DNA from 2 places in the Oceanobacillus longus genome. Region 2 is predicted to be linked to the other one. Evidence: riboswitches for the same ligand, from Rfam matches in the RefSeq annotation. Region 2 holds a riboswitch; the other holds the start of a gene.

Region 1 (7,852 bases), on a different contig from region 2:
AGAAATCATCTTCATCCCTCAGTTCTCTAGCTACTTCCTGACGATGCGGCATACTTAATACTTCCTCATAAAATGCGATTAGCTGCTTTAGTCTAGCCAACATATTTTCTCTCACCTTCTCTATCAGACTATGTAGAGAAGGGGCCATCAACTACATGACCCCTCCCATTTCCTATTTATTTATCTTTATCAAGTGGGTCTTCATACTTCTTTGTTAGCGCCGAGAACGCTGTTAGACTAATCCAAATTGCAAATACGAATATGATTGCTCCGAGAACGAATAATAGTGTACTGGAGTTATTCCCAAACCACGACCATTCGAATATGACCTGCTGGAACATTGCATACATAGTCATAAACATTAGGAAGATCATCGGGATTAACGCAACTGCATAATTTCTTCCTAATCGTTTAAGCCAAATTGCAATTAACATTAAACTGATTCCTGCAAGTAACTGATTCGCAGTACCAAAGAGTGGCCAAATTAAGTATCCACCAGAGCCAAAGCCATTTGGCCCTTCCGGTATTAATACAAGTGCCGCACTAGAAACAACTGCAATCGTTGTTGCTACATGTGTTTTAGTAAGCGCAGGCACTTTGTATTCCACTCCTAGTTCAGCAATAATATAGCGCATTAAACGAACAGATGTATCAAGTGTCGTAGCCGCAAAGCTAACAACAATAATTGAAACGATTGTTGTAGCTATGTCTGGCGGAATAGCAATTCCTTCTGCCAACTTTGCTGCGCCTTCTACAAAAGTGCCAAGCCCAACAGCATTTGCTTGTGTGAAGCTTGAGTATGTTGCCATAAATGCATCTGTGTTGGCAAAAAACGTTGCTACAGCAATTATAGATACCAAAGCTAAGATACCTTCACCAACAGCTCCAAAATATCCAACAAATCTGGCATCCGTTTCTTTATCCAACTGTTTGGAAGTTGTACCTGATGATACTAATCCGTGGAATCCAGAAATCGCACCACAGGCAATGGTTATAAATAAAAGTGGGAGCCAATTCCGATCTGGGTTTTCATTTACTAATGGAGCTGTCATTTCAGGATTCAAAAAAATTAAACCTAAATATAAAATCGCAAGTCCTACGACAAGCTGATGGGAGTTAATGAAATCCCTTGGTTGAAGCAGCTTCCATACCGGCAGTGTTGATGCTATATATACATAGACCATTAAAATTACAATCCAAATTAAAAATGCAGTGGATACCGCACCTAACCCAAATAGACCTGCAGCCTCCTCACCGCCCATATACTGCACCAAATTAATTTGTAAAAACTCAAACCTACTCGCAAAGATTGCAGTAATATACATGATTGCCAAGGCAATCAAAGAAGGAATGAGCATCTTCGTATTACGTTTATAGGCAGCATATCCAATCCAGATTGCCAATGGAATCTGAATAAATACTGGAATGACACTTGCTGGATAATTAATGAATAAATTAGAAATAACCCATGCAAAAACAGCATTTACCATTAGTACTAATATTAAAATAATAAATAAAAACAATACTTTTGCTCGATTTCCAATTAATTTATCAGCTATTGTACCAACCGACTGCCCTTTATTCCTAACAGACAATGCAAGTGTTCCAAAGTCATGAACACCAGCAGCGAAGACTGTTCCTAATATTACCCAAAGAAAAGCTGGCAGCCATCCCCAATACACAGCTATAGCAGGTCCAAGTATCGGCGCTGCTCCTGCAACTGAAGTAAAATGATGTCCCCATAATACAAATTTGTTCGTTGGCACAAAATCGACACCATCTTTGTACTTATGAGCGGGTGTTACATAATTTGGATCAAGTCGAAAGATTTTTTCTGCTACAAATTTTGAATAATAGCGATAACCTAATGCAAAAACGACCATTCCAATCAGCGCTACCAAAATACCACTCATTTTTACTACCCCCTCTTATTTAATGGAATTATAATTTCTCTTACAAGCTATGTGAAAACGCTTTAATTTAGTACAATTACATTTTATCTATTGTTTATAAAAAAGTAAAACATTAAGAATTTTGGAATAACAATTAATTCATTAAGTATAAAAAAAAGAAAAGACAAGTCTTTTCTTTTTTTACATTTAATCTATTTTTTTAGTTTAGAGAAAAAATACAGCAATAAGCGTTGCAATAATTAAACCTGATATTACTGGAAGAAAATTCTTTCTTACTAAATCCATAACCGATACACCACAGAAACCTGCTATTGCAATCAAGGATGACCAGGCAACTATGGTACCTCCACCTGTCCAGATAGCCCCCATTTGACCAATTGCAGCAAGGGTTGCAGCATCAATAGATGTTGTTTCCAATGAAGCAGCAAGTGCGCCGGTAAGTGGTAATCCGGAAAAACCAGAGCCATCAAGCCCCGTAATAATACCAATAATTAGTACACTTAAAGCTGCAAGCAATGCACTTTGTGGCAAGTAGTCCTGCGTGGATGCAACGAGATCAAATAATAATGCAGGTCCCTCTTCTACCCCTAAAATAATTCCAGAGAAATCAGGACTCCCTAAAAAGAAGAAGCCAGCAATTGGAATTACAGGTCCCATTGCTTTAAATGCAAATACAAATCCATCTGTTATGTGATTCGTAACATAATCCAGAGCATGATGTTTACCAAAAGCGATGGTGGAAAGTAATAATAAGATAACTGCAACACCACCGACAAATGCTGCTCCATCTCCTCCAACCAGACCACTGTCTCCAGAAAAGAGTTTACTGTACATCATAAAAATCACGACACCAAGTAAGGAGATAGGGACAGCAATTGCAAAGACTTTGCTCCAAGTATTAAGATGAGCCGTTCGTACTTTATTTTTTGAACCTTCAGCAGTTTGGAGCTTTTGTAGTTCGATTTCATTTAGAGGATCATTTATTGAACGAATCGATTTCCGATAGAATAGATAGGCTAAAAGAATAGCCACCCCTCCGGCAATCAAGGATAGTACCAATGCTTTATCAGCAACAGAACCAACATCGATGCCAGCCGATGCAGCAGACAAGCTCGGGGCAACCTGAACAATATAATCTGATGACAGCGCCATTCCTTGTCCGGCTATTGCAATCGCAACTGCTGCGGTCATTGCTGGTAATCCTGCTCTTACTGCTGCAGGTACAAGCAATGCACAAATCAATGGAACTGCTGGTGTCGGCCAGAAAAACAAGGAAATAACATACGTTACAGTGATTAGGACAAAAAAGGACACATGCCCATTTACCATCATCTTTTGAATAGGTTGAATCATTCTGACATCTGCCCCTAAATCACGTAGCGAATGCAAGAGGGCCAGCATAAACGTGATGATTAAAAAGATACTGAATAATTCTTGAGCAGCAACTAAATTCGCATTAAATATTGCGGTAAAACCATCAATAATATTTCCTTTATATACAAAAGCGATTACGAATGTGCCAAGTAACGTTGGTAAAACAACTCCTTTGCGGAAGACCATTGTAACAATAATAATTAAAGTAAATAATCCATACAACAGATGGGGTATTGTTAAATCCATTCATCCTCTTCCTTTCTTCGATTGTGCTATAGCCTATGCATAATCGAAGAGAAACGCTACCAGATTCCAAATCACTATGATGTTTATTTCTATAATGAGCGGGAATAAAACAAGTAACAACAAAGGAGGAATTATTTTATGAAACCTTTTATTAGAGAATATATAAATGAAGAACAATTAAAAACGGATGTAAACAAACTACAAGCTCGCGGAGTAAAGAAGGGTGATATCTATCTACTCACACACGATGATGAGAGAACTGGCCGTTTAGCCGACGGATCAGAAACTAATACGATCGGTATGAAAGAAATGGATTTTAGTAGTGCTGTAGGAAATATGTTTAACAGCCAAGGGGACGAATTACGTACAAAACTAGAAGAAATGGGCTTCTCCAAAGCAGAGGCAGAGAATTACGAAGAGGACTTGGACGACGGAAAGATTCTGCTAATGGTTACTAATCATGACAACGTAGAAAACTTCATATTATAATGCCACAGGGATAACCTAATCAACAAGGTTGTCCCTTTCTCATGTATTCAAAAATAAGATACTCAACTTTCGCACCATTAAAATAAGTTCGAGCATTTAACTGGTTTAAATTTAGAATGTTTCTAATAATCCCCTTGCTAAACTTGATTAAAACAAGGCTGTTTTTCGTACTGTTTATAGCCTTTTAATCATCGCAGAGTTGAGATAAAATGCGAAGTAGGACAAGTAACTTCGGCGACCGCTCTGGTAAATATACTTCGCTTTCCGTGGGCGGCTGGTGAGCCCTCCTCGTGCTTCGCACTGCGGGGTCTCACCGATGCCTTTCCTCCCACAGGAGTCTTCGTATATTTACCAGAGCTAGTTTTAAGCTTGCAATTGATTAACACCTTAGTGATTGATATAAAAACCGGATCACACAGATTCAACAGTCCGGGTGAGCGGAGGGCGGTGACTCCTGCGGGAACAGCACGTGTCCGAAGACCCCGCAAAGTGGGTTTCTCGAGGAGGCTGAGGCCGTGCCCGCGGAAAGCATCCGTCCAGAGCGATCCCGGACGGCGGGAAAAGCACTTACTTATAGAAATCAAATCAACCAGCAGTTACTTCGTAGTTTATATAAAATCCGACGATAAAAGAGGGAAATTAACGAAAAGATCCTTGAATATAGATGTATCCAGACTGCACAGCGCAAACAGTTAATCCAAAGTCAACTTAAACAGTGTAGCTCCAGTCCTCCTAATTCTATCAAGGCTTATTTATCCATTTCATTCTGCGAAAGTTGAATAAGATAGAAAACAAGAATTGAAAGACTATTTCTTTTCTTTCCTATTCATACAGTCATTACATATTAACTTCCCATTTTCTTGAATACCATTAAAAAAACCACTCTCACAATATATATTTTTCTTACATGATGTACACGTCCCTATTAATTCACGCATATGATCAACCTCCAATAAATATAAGGTAACCTCATTGATTATGAGGTTACCTTATTGTGAGCGAATATACAATACTTCTAAGCTACGTTCAATAATGTTCTAGGTTGTTTATGGAACAAGAAGAACACAATAACCGTACATAAAATGAAGGATGGAACCATGTAAGAACCATTATAAATTAATGAATATAACCATGCAGGTTGTCCTTCAATTGCGGAGCCGAAGAATACGAGCCCTGCTACATAGTGAGCAATAAATCGTAATGTAGACCCCAATAATACCCCTAGCGTGATATAAGTAAGATATTTCTTTGTTTCACCTGACTTTACTGCCTGTTGAATTCGATTGGCAAAAATACCGGCAAAGCCTATGACTGTAAAGGCTAGCGCGTAATCAATAAATCCTTGTAATGGTGTTAAAATATATGCTGTTCCGGTTGCAACTTGTAATACTCCCCACAAAAACCCAGAAAGCAGACCACCTTTTAACCCCCAACGAAATGCAACTATAAATACAGGAATCATTGCAAAAGAAATCGACCCACCCTGAGCCCATATTTTAAATGATAATGGTAAGATATCCAAAAGTAATGCCAATGCAGTAAAAATGGATACTTCAACTAAGAATAAAATTCGTTTTGACCTCAACTGTATTACCTCCCTTTTAAATTTCCACGCAAAAAAGCAATGCCGAGGGGAAGCTTCCTGATGGGGGAATCCGCTCACATTGCTTTTTAATCCATCAAAAAAACCACCAATCCCTACGCTAGTACTAACTAACAGGTTCAAAGGGTCTGAACAAAATGTTCACTCTCAGCCAAATGGCTCCCCCTGTAGGCTTTTATTCTATATGCTTCATTTGTTATGTGTATTGTACCTTATTATCAAGAAAATAACAATCTCTTGTAATCCATAAAACGATAAAAATTATGTTTCAAATCGAAGAGTAAGGGAACATTAAAGTATTCCTACCTTTTATTAAATTAATTTAAACTTAATTCATTTATTTTTAATTAAAAACACTTGACTTTAAACACATATCAATTTATACTAGGTAACAGAAAGTAACTATCGGGTTACAGAAAATTATTTGGAGGGATTTATAATGACAAAAACAGTTTGGACAGTTGACCAAGTCCACAGTGAAGTTGGTTTCTCAGTAAAACACATGATGATTTCAAAAGCTAAAGGCACATTCGATTCATTTGATGCTGTAATTGAAGCAGACGTAGAAAATTTAACAGATTCTAAAGTAGAAGTAACTGTAGATACTGCAAGCGTGAATACACGTAATGAAGATCGCGATAATCATTTACGCTCAGGAGATTTCTTTGATTCAGAAAACTACCCTAAAATGACTTTCGTTGCTACAGATATCAAGAAAAAATCATCTCATGATTATGAAGTAAGTGGTGATTTAACAATTAAAGGGACTACTAAACCTGTTACGCTTGATGTTACATTTGAAGGTCAAAGCAAAGACCCAATGGGCGGAGCTACAGTAGCTGGTTTTAGTGGCAAAACATCCATTAACCGTAAAGATTTCGGCCTTACTTGGAACGCAGCAGTTGAAACTGGTGGCGTACTTGTTGGTGAAGATGTTAAAATCAACTTTGAGCTTGAGCTTCATAAACAAGCATAATAACCGACCATATTTAAAAGCTGTATTTCCTTTGTGAAATACAGCTTTTTGTATAGAATTGACTTATATTATTATTGGAGGTAATTCAATATGATTGTCTATTATGATAGTTACTGCAAAATCTGTACAAATTCTTCAACCATTTGGAAAAGGCTCGATTGGAGAAATAAGCTTACATTCGATTCATTTCGGAATATGAAAGATTATCCACTTGAAATGGAAAAGAGTCTTCATGTTAAATATAATAATCGATGGTACAAAGGGTATTCAGCAATAATTCAAATAGCTAAAATGCTCCCACTCTTATGGGTTCTCGTGCCATTCATGTATATTTTCAAGTTCATTGGACTCGGAAACATTATTTATAAACTGGTTTCTAATAATAGAAGACTTGTCCCTGTTAATCAGTGTGCAGACGGAGATTCGTGTCAAATCAATCCTCACTCCCGTTAAAGTACTCCACAGTATCTGAGGAGTGTACGGTGACATTCATTTGGCCATTCTCTGATTTGGCACGAATTAAAATCGGCTCGTTATACAGGTTCTTAAAAACAAAATCAGGGCCCCACCAGCTTACGGTTGCGTCCCTTCCTGGTGGAACATAGGGAACTCGTCTGCTATGGGCATATCTTTCCACTATTTGAACACCTTTTAGATCTACTGCATTATAAAGCGTGGAAGAAACCTGACAAATACCACCACCAATATCCTCGGAGAGTTCTCCCTTTACAATGACTGGCGCTTGTTTATACCCTCTTTCTGTTGTTCTTTCACCTACTACACCATTAAAGGAAAATGTTTCCCCCGGAAATACAACCGTGTTATTGATAGCTTCTGCAGCTAAAGCTATATTGTGAGATCTTTCTGAATTGCTTTGTTTATAGAAGGTGACATATCTCCCAAGCTCTTTCATACTAACTTCCCTTAAGAGTCCCTGATCTACTTTTGGATAAACAGAAGTTTTCGGAACTTTTAGTTTTCCTTTTTTATCACTATAATATAATTTTCTGAATAAACGATTGAATTCTCTCCTATCTAAAGTAACCCCCAATTTTTCCTTTATTATTGTACCGTCTTTATTAAATTGCGCATCCTGAGCTTCTTTATAGATGACTTCGTCCAGGCTGTCCATTAAATTTATTAGTTTATATTCATCAATTAAAGCGTGATCAATCAAATCTAATCCGTATTGTTGAATTTCTACGGTATCTAATGTGATTTCATTATTATTAATAATAACATTAGCATCTT
Region 2 (7,852 bases):
GGTGAGCGGAGGGCGGTGACTCCTGCGGAAACAGCACGTGTCCGAAGACCAGAAGAGTGGTTTTCTCTTCGGGGCTGAGGCCGTGCCCGCGGAAAGCATCCGCCCGTAGCGATCCCGGACGGCGAGAAAAGCACATGTCTTGGAAATTAATTTAAATTTACTTTGCAGTATATAGATTTTGTGGAACAAATCTATAGAACAGAGTAAGCATTTAAAAAGAAATAGAACAACGCTTCACTGAATAGGAGGTCAAGCTGAGATGAATCAAGGGAATGCTCCTCAAACAACTAACCAATCAAGTAATTTGGTTGATGTTCTCGAAACTGTTTTGGATAAAGGGGTTGTGATTGCTGGTGATATTCGCGTAGGTATTGCCGATGTGGAGTTATTATCCATCAAAATAAGACTGATTGTCGCATCCGTTGATAAGGCAAAAGAGATCGGAATGGACTGGTGGGAAACAGATCCCTTCCTAAACTCCCAAGCGGCAATACAGGAACAGGATAAGCTGAAAGAAGAGAATCAACAGCTCCAAAAACGACTGGAAAAATTAGAAGGAAAACTGGCTGGAAACGGCCGTTAATCATAAATAATTATTTTCAAGGAGGACTAAATAATGACTGAACAAAACAACCAGGAGAAGCAAAATAACCAGGAAAATCAAGAGGCGCAAGAAAATGTAGAAGTACTTGATAAAGTATATACCAAAAAGGATATAATTAGAGGCGGAGCTATCGGATGGGCACTTGGTGTAGCTACAACAATGTTCTTTGCACCTAAATCCGGTAAGGAACTGCGCGGAGATATAACCTATCAAGTAGGCAATGCAAAGGATATAGCTTTAGATAAATCGAAGGAGCTTAGCGATTCAACAGTAGAGAAATATACTTCGATTAAAACGAACGCAACAGATAAAACGAAAGAACTCACAAGCAAAATCACCAACCGGAAGAAAATGAACGATGACGGGAAAAGTGAAGAAGATACGGAAGATGGATCCCAATTACAATCAAATGATATGGAAGACGCAATGGGAAACAATCAGGAAGAAAAAGCAAATCAATCTGCCGAAAAAAAATCTGCAACAAAACCGCAAACAAAAACAGCGGCCAAATCAAGAACGACCACAAAAAGAAGACCAACAACAAATAGACGTACAAGCGCAAAAAGCAGCTCAAGTGATAAAACAAAAGCACCAACCGCAAGATAATGCATGCTAACGAGAAACAACCGAACAGAAACTACACATCCAAGAACCGCCGAACAGTGCCTGTCACTCCCCGATTTTTGTTGGAATATGTCGAATAATAGTTAAAAGCTGTTAGATTCAGATAGGAGAGATATTCTATCAATCTAACAGCCTTTTTATATGGCTTATCTATTATTATAAGAGAAAGTACGTTCAAACCATTTCTAAAACACAATTGTTTTATTACGGTGGACAATAATACGATCATCCAAATGCCATTTCACAGCCCTCGCCAGTACACTACGCTCAATCGACTGACCGATTTTCTTCATACCTTCCTCATTATCCCGATGATCGACCCTGCCGATATTTTGCTCAATGATTGGTCCCTCATCCAAATCACTTGTTACATAATGTGAAGTTGCACCAATCATTTTTACCCCACGCTGGTATGCACGCTCATATGGCTTTGCCCCAATAAATGCTGGCAGGAAGGAATGATGAATATTGATAATTCTGTTCTCGTACCCCTTCACAAAATCATTTGTGAGAATTTGCATGTAGCGGGCCAGTACAATGAGGTCAACGTCATATTGTCCAAGTAGCTCTTTCTGCTGTTGTTCTACCTGGATGCGTATTTCCTTATTTGCCGGTATGTAATAAAATGGAATGCCAAGTGACTCCACCATTTCACGAGCTGTTTCATGATTACTGATCACGAGTGCAATATTGGCCATCAAATCGCCGCTTTGCCATTCCCATAGAAGCTCCAGCAGGCAATGAGGCTCTTTTGAAACAAATATCGCTATATTTTTAAGTTCGCTAACATACATAATTTTCCAGTTCATTTGAAATTTTTCTGCGAGTGGAAGAAAGCCCTCTTCTAGCATCTCTGCCCTAACTAATAAATCTGGGCATTCAAACTCGATTCGCATAAAAAATTCTCCGCCCTCGGGGTCCACCGTATATTGGTCTGATGCTACAATATTTGCCTCGTGGTCATACAGGTACTTGGATACTGCGGCAACGATTCCTGGTTGATCAGGACACTTAATCAGGAAGCGCGCCCGGTTCTCATTTTTATCTTGATAAGCTTTTATTTTTCCTTCTGAATAGCTGTTCATGATTGTATACCCCATTTTTTGTTTTTATTATACTCTAGGCTACTCTACGGTTCGGGTCAAGCAATCCGGCTATTTTCATCGTTTTTGGTATTGACAAAAGCAGAAGTACTGCATAAAATGAAATAAACCAATCAAAATACTATGAATTAAGTTTATAAAAAGGGGACACAGACCATTGAAGAAATATACACCATATATTGTATTCAGTTTTATGGTCATTTCATGGATCATAGGGATTTATTATTTAACCGTTTTTTATACACCGACAACTGTCATACCGTTATTTAATAATTTCTACTGGACGTCCACTTTTACTGCAATGCTAGGATTAACCATAGCGGCTACGATTATTTCTCTTGCAGCATTACTTCTCTTAAAATTCCGAAAAAAAATGCAACGCTGGTATGTGATTCATGGCTTTGGACTTTTTCTTTGGATGTTAACAATATCTTCCCAATTAAAGATCGCAGCTTTCAACCTGGGCATCTGCCACTAGTGAAGCGCACCACTAATGCGGTGCCTGTCACTCCCCGGTTTTTGTCATAATATGTCGACTGCCAACCCATAAAAAATGCTGCTAGGTTAGGTATTTACTTGCAAACACTTAACTTAGCAGCATTTTATTTTCATTCGACATATTTCGGGGAGTGACAGGCACTGCGATGGGTTTTTTTAAGTAAATAGTCCAATTATCCAGTCAAAGATAGTGATAAATAGGTTTGCGATTGATTCAAAGAAGCGTACAAAAATATTTTTGTTTTCATCCTCTGTTTCATCTGGAGCTGAATCATCATCTTCTATTGCTTCATCAACTTGTTCTGTATCATTCTTTTTCGGTTCACTTTGATCATCATTATTTTCACCAGAATTAAGCGAGGCGTTAATTTTGTCAGCATCAACAGCAGAAGCGGCCCCTCGACGATTGCTTTCCTCCGTTTTTTCGATTGCAGATGCTTTTTGAGATAGTGATTCTTCCGTATCATCCGTTAGTTCATTTTCCAGGGGACTTTCTTTCAATTCCTTTTCAGCTTGCTCCTGATTCCCAGCCTCTTCTGTTTCTTCCCTATTCAAGCCCGTCTTCTCTTCTTCACTACGTTGTACCGCAACTTGATCCTTCTCTTTTTCTTCGGAATTATTGTGGACCTGGTCAGCTTCTTCGCTTTCTATTCTTCCATCATCTGTTTTATTCTCACTAACAACTACGTCTTCCTCATTTATAACAGTTTTTCCTGCCTCTGTACGTGTTTCAAAGAACTTCCCTTCAGATACATTACCAAATCGATCTTCGGTATAAAATGAAAACGAATATTTCGTATCAGCTTCCAATTCTTCAGCAAGATAGGTTGTCTCCTCATCACGAGTAACAGATGTTAAAAAAGAATCATTCAAATAGACACTCACTTCAGCAAAGTCCTCATCTACCGGATTCTCCCAACTTACCAAAAGAGAATCCGAACTAGATTCAATCAGTTGCAGATTGGTAACTTCCCCTGGAGCAATTTGATCATCGGGTTTATACGTAATAAAGCCATGTCCATAGAGAGAATCTCTTCCTGAATTTCCTAAATCCTGTACGTGCTTCACTAGTTCCGCGCGAAGTTCATTATTCGTCATTTCAGGGTATTTCTGCTTTAGAATTGCGAGCATTCCTGTCACATGTGGAGATGCCTGCGATGTTCCGCTACTTGTCCCATACGAGTCATATAAATAAGTGCTAATAATATTAATTCCAGGTGCTGAGAATTCCACCTCTGGGCCTGTTGAAGAAAAACCTGTGACATTCAAACGACCGTCTACAGCAGATACGCCGATTACACTTTCATATTTTGCCGGGTGGGCAACACTATTTCCATCATTTCCACTTGCACCCACAATTAAAATTCCTGCATCATAGGCTTCTTGTAACAATTTCTCCAATGACTCACTATTTTCATCCGTACCTAACGAAAGATTTATGATATCCATGTTATTGTTTATGGACCATTCAATTGCTTCCAGTAAATCTGTTAATGTTCCTTCCCCATTACTATCCAATGCCTTCACCGCATAAAGATTAGCTTCTGGAGCAACTCCAACTACACCAATGTCATTTTTCCTTGATCCGATAATACCAGCGATATGCATCCCATGCCCATTATCATCCAGCCATTCTCCAGTATCATCGACGGTTGAATGGCCACCTGAAATAAGTAAATCAGAATGCGGGGAAATCCCTGTATCAATGATTGCAACATTAACATTTTTGCCGGTAAAACCCTCTTCCCATGCAAATGCTACACCGGTTGTTAGAATATTCCAATGTTCCGTTTCTTCCAGAATATCCGCTTCTGTAACTTCTGTGATCGTTTGGGTATTATTTGATAATTCGACTGCTGCATTTTTCTCTATGTACGCAATATCTGGATTTTCATAGAGTCCCGCTAAATCACCGCTATTCATCGTTACAGCAATTGCAGATATATTCGTAAATTCATAGTCTATTTCACTGCTTGTTTCTATAATTAATTGTTTTCCAGCTTCATTTTCATAACCGATGATTGCCTCAACCTCATTACTTGCGAAGGTGTTTACTGGGTTAAATAAAATGAAGAAAATCACAAATAACAGCAACATACTACATAACTTTGGTTTAGACAATTCTTTTAATCTCCCTCTCTATCTATCTTCCCTATAAATTTTATCAGTTATGTCGATTTTTGTCTGCAATAATATTGGAAAAAGATGCAAATTGGTGCCTGTCACTCCCCGGTTTTTGTCATAATATGTCGATAAGCAAGCTTTACTTAATTCAGCTCTGATTATTTGGAGTTTCCTATTTACATTTCCACTTTTTCAATGAAATGAAACAGAATCCTAAGGTAAAACCCAATAAACCATTCGACAAAATTCGGGGAGTGACAGGCACTGTTCGGTTTTGGTTGGTTATTTGTTTGCGTACCTTTACAACATTCTTGTTACGTGTTAAGTTTGTATTTAGAAAATTGCATAACTGTTTAGCGCTAGGGGAGCTGTTTTAAACGGCTGAGAAGAACTGTTTTGTTCTGACCCTTTGCACCCGAACTAGATAATACTAGCGTGGGGAAGTGCGGTCGACCGTGTATATCGATATTTTTTATGATGATAAATACAATGAGACTGCATTCCCTACAGGGGGATGCAGTTTTTTTAATGGAGAAAAATATAAAACAGGAGGAATGTAATATGACTAATCAAAATAAAGCATGTTCAAAGAGCTATATCGCAGGAGTAAGTTTTTCCATCCACCCAATGAGTGATCAATTCATTGAAATTATCAAGGGAGCTTTAAAAGAGGTTGACACGTCAAAGGTACATATGAAAACGGATGACGTCACAACAACGGTAAGGGGAAAACTGGTACACGTATTCGATGTAACAAAAGCGATTTTCCTTCATGCAGCAAAGACGGGTGAGCACGTGGCATTTCAGGCAACATACTCCCTCGGATGCCCCGGAGATTCGCAAGGTGAGGCATTCATGGCCGAGGATGAAACACTTCTAAATTCCAGTCTTGTAAAAGACATCAAACAATCGGTTGCATCTAAATTTTCACTTTACCCCCTTGGTGGCGGAGATTATATGGATGTCATCTATGCGCAAATCGAAGCAATGAAAAAACATGTATCCGTCTCACCAACGCATTATTCAACACGTCTGGATGGAGAGGCAGTTGCCATATTCGATGGATTGGAAAACGTTTTTCAAGCAACTGTGGAAGGTGGATCGAGTCATACCGTCATGACAGTCTCTATCTCAGCTAATAGTCCATCACATAAAGGAGATATGAAAAATGGCTAATTGGAGATTTAAGGAAATTGTTGTCATGGCAGCTTTATCTGTCGTTTTTGGGGTTGTTTACTTAGCATTTTTGCCTGTTGGTGGGGTACTCGTTGGATTTTTCGGACCAATTGGCTATGATTTCATCTTTGGTATTTGGTTCATCGTATCCATTATTGTTGCCTACATCATCCGAAAACCCGGTGCCGCATTTCTATCAGAAACCATTGCCGCGATGATCGAAGTATTAATTGGAAACGCTATTGGTCCAATGCTTATTGTGACAGGGATGGTTCAAGGGATTGGCGCGGAAGCAGTATTTGCTGCAACCCGTTGGAAAAATTATTCAGCATGGGTATTGATGGCTGCTGGGGTTGGATCTGCTGTAACTAGCTTTGTCTATGGGTATTTTATGAGTGGGTATGCTGCACTCGCCCCTGAATATGTGACCGCCATGTTTATCGTACGTATGATCAGTGGGGCATTAATCGCTGGACTGCTTGGTAAAGCATTGAGTGATGGACTCGCGCAAACTGGTGTCCTGTCAAGTTTCGCTTTAGGAAAAGAACATCGAAAGAAGAATGCAGCATGAAACCTTTTGTCGAAGTGCGTGATCTCAGCTTACGATTTGAAACGAATCAAAAAGATATTTTATCCAATGTAAATTTTGAATTGGGTCAAGGAGAAAGTGTCTTGTTACTCGGCCCAAGTGGTTGCGGAAAAAGCACGTTAACTTCCTGTTTAAACGGGCTCTTCCCACGGGAATTGGATGGGGAGATGCATGGTGATATTTTTATCGATGGGAAGAAAACGTCTAATTACAGGTCTGGTGAACTAAGCAAGCAAGTTGGCGTCGTGTTCCAGGATCCGGAAACACAGTTCTGTATGCTAACTGTAGAAGATGAAGTAGCTTTTGGACTCGAAAATATCGGTGTTTCCTATGAAGAAATGGAAGCTAAAATCGATCAATCGCTAGCACTTGTTCAGATGCTCGATTTTAAAGAATCTACCATAGCCTCACTATCCGGCGGGCAAAAACAAAAGCTTGCGCTCGCATGCATCCTTGCACTCGAACCATCCTTGCTTATTTTGGATGAACCAACAGCCAACCTGGATCCAATCGCAACAAAAGACTTAATTCAAACAATCAAAAAATTAAAGGTGAAAATTCCATTTGGATTGATCATCATTGAACATAAGCTTGATGGCTGGACAGATTTAGCGGAACGATGCCTTCTATTAAATCGTGACGGGGAAACTTTTTACGATGGCTCTTTACGAAATGCGATTAAAGATAATCGTCAGCAATTGATAGAACAAGGAATATGGCTCCCGAATGTTGCACAATATCTTATGAAAAACAAACCGGAACTGAAAGACCTTCCACTTACTGTCGAAGAATTTTCCGAGCATCCTTCAAGATGGGGGCACATCGAATTGGAAGCTGCAAAACTTGATTTCCCTGGGTCCAATACTCCCATCTTGGAAACTCGCGCTATTTTCTGGTCTGCCAATAAACAAGACATTGTAAAAGACGTTTCACTACCATTTTACGAGGGAGAGTTTGTCGCCATTGTTGGGGCAAATGGCAGTGGGAAAACTTCCCTCTCCCGGATACTGGCCGGCATCCAAAAGCCTACTTCCGGCAGTATTCTGGTAAAAGGAAATGCCTTAAATGAATGGAAGGAATCATTGTTACGGCAGGAGATTGGTTATGTTTTTCAAAACCCGGAGCATCAATTTA

Evidence for each region. Region 2 has a riboswitch for thiamine pyrophosphate ahead of ACFOUV_RS06945 (YkoF family thiamine/hydroxymethylpyrimidine-binding protein). Riboswitches for the same ligand answer to the same signal wherever they lie in the genome.
Region 1: it holds a riboswitch for thiamine pyrophosphate, as region 2 does, so the genes downstream of both, thiT (energy-coupled thiamine transporter ThiT) here and ACFOUV_RS06945 (YkoF family thiamine/hydroxymethylpyrimidine-binding protein) in region 2, are expected to answer to the same signal.

The regions. Positions count from the first base shown of each region.
Region 1 is NZ_JBHSAO010000008.1:31,863-39,714, forward strand. It holds gene ACFOUV_RS10835 (cory-CC-star protein) at 1-103, opposite strand, end outside; gene ACFOUV_RS10840 (carbon starvation CstA family protein) at 177-1,913, opposite strand; gene ACFOUV_RS10845 (hypothetical protein) at 2,118-3,533, opposite strand; gene ACFOUV_RS10850 (general stress protein) at 3,672-4,022, shown strand; gene thiT (energy-coupled thiamine transporter ThiT) at 5,038-5,607, opposite strand; TPP riboswitch at 5,700-5,801, opposite strand; gene ACFOUV_RS10860 (YceI family protein) at 6,065-6,601, shown strand; gene ACFOUV_RS10865 (thiol-disulfide oxidoreductase DCC family protein) at 6,692-7,054, shown strand; gene ACFOUV_RS10870 (VanW family protein) at 7,035-7,852, opposite strand, start outside.
Region 2 is NZ_JBHSAO010000004.1:52,715-60,566, forward strand. It holds gene gvpJ (gas vesicle protein) at 260-583, shown strand; gene ACFOUV_RS06925 (YtxH domain-containing protein) at 617-1,210, shown strand; gene purU (formyltetrahydrofolate deformylase) at 1,414-2,313, opposite strand; gene ACFOUV_RS06935 (hypothetical protein) at 2,489-2,809, shown strand; gene ACFOUV_RS06940 (S8 family serine peptidase) at 2,986-4,950, opposite strand; TPP riboswitch at 5,305-5,412, shown strand; gene ACFOUV_RS06945 (YkoF family thiamine/hydroxymethylpyrimidine-binding protein) at 5,515-6,129, shown strand; gene ACFOUV_RS06950 (ECF transporter S component) at 6,122-6,700, shown strand; gene ACFOUV_RS06955 (ABC transporter ATP-binding protein) at 6,697-7,852, shown strand, end outside.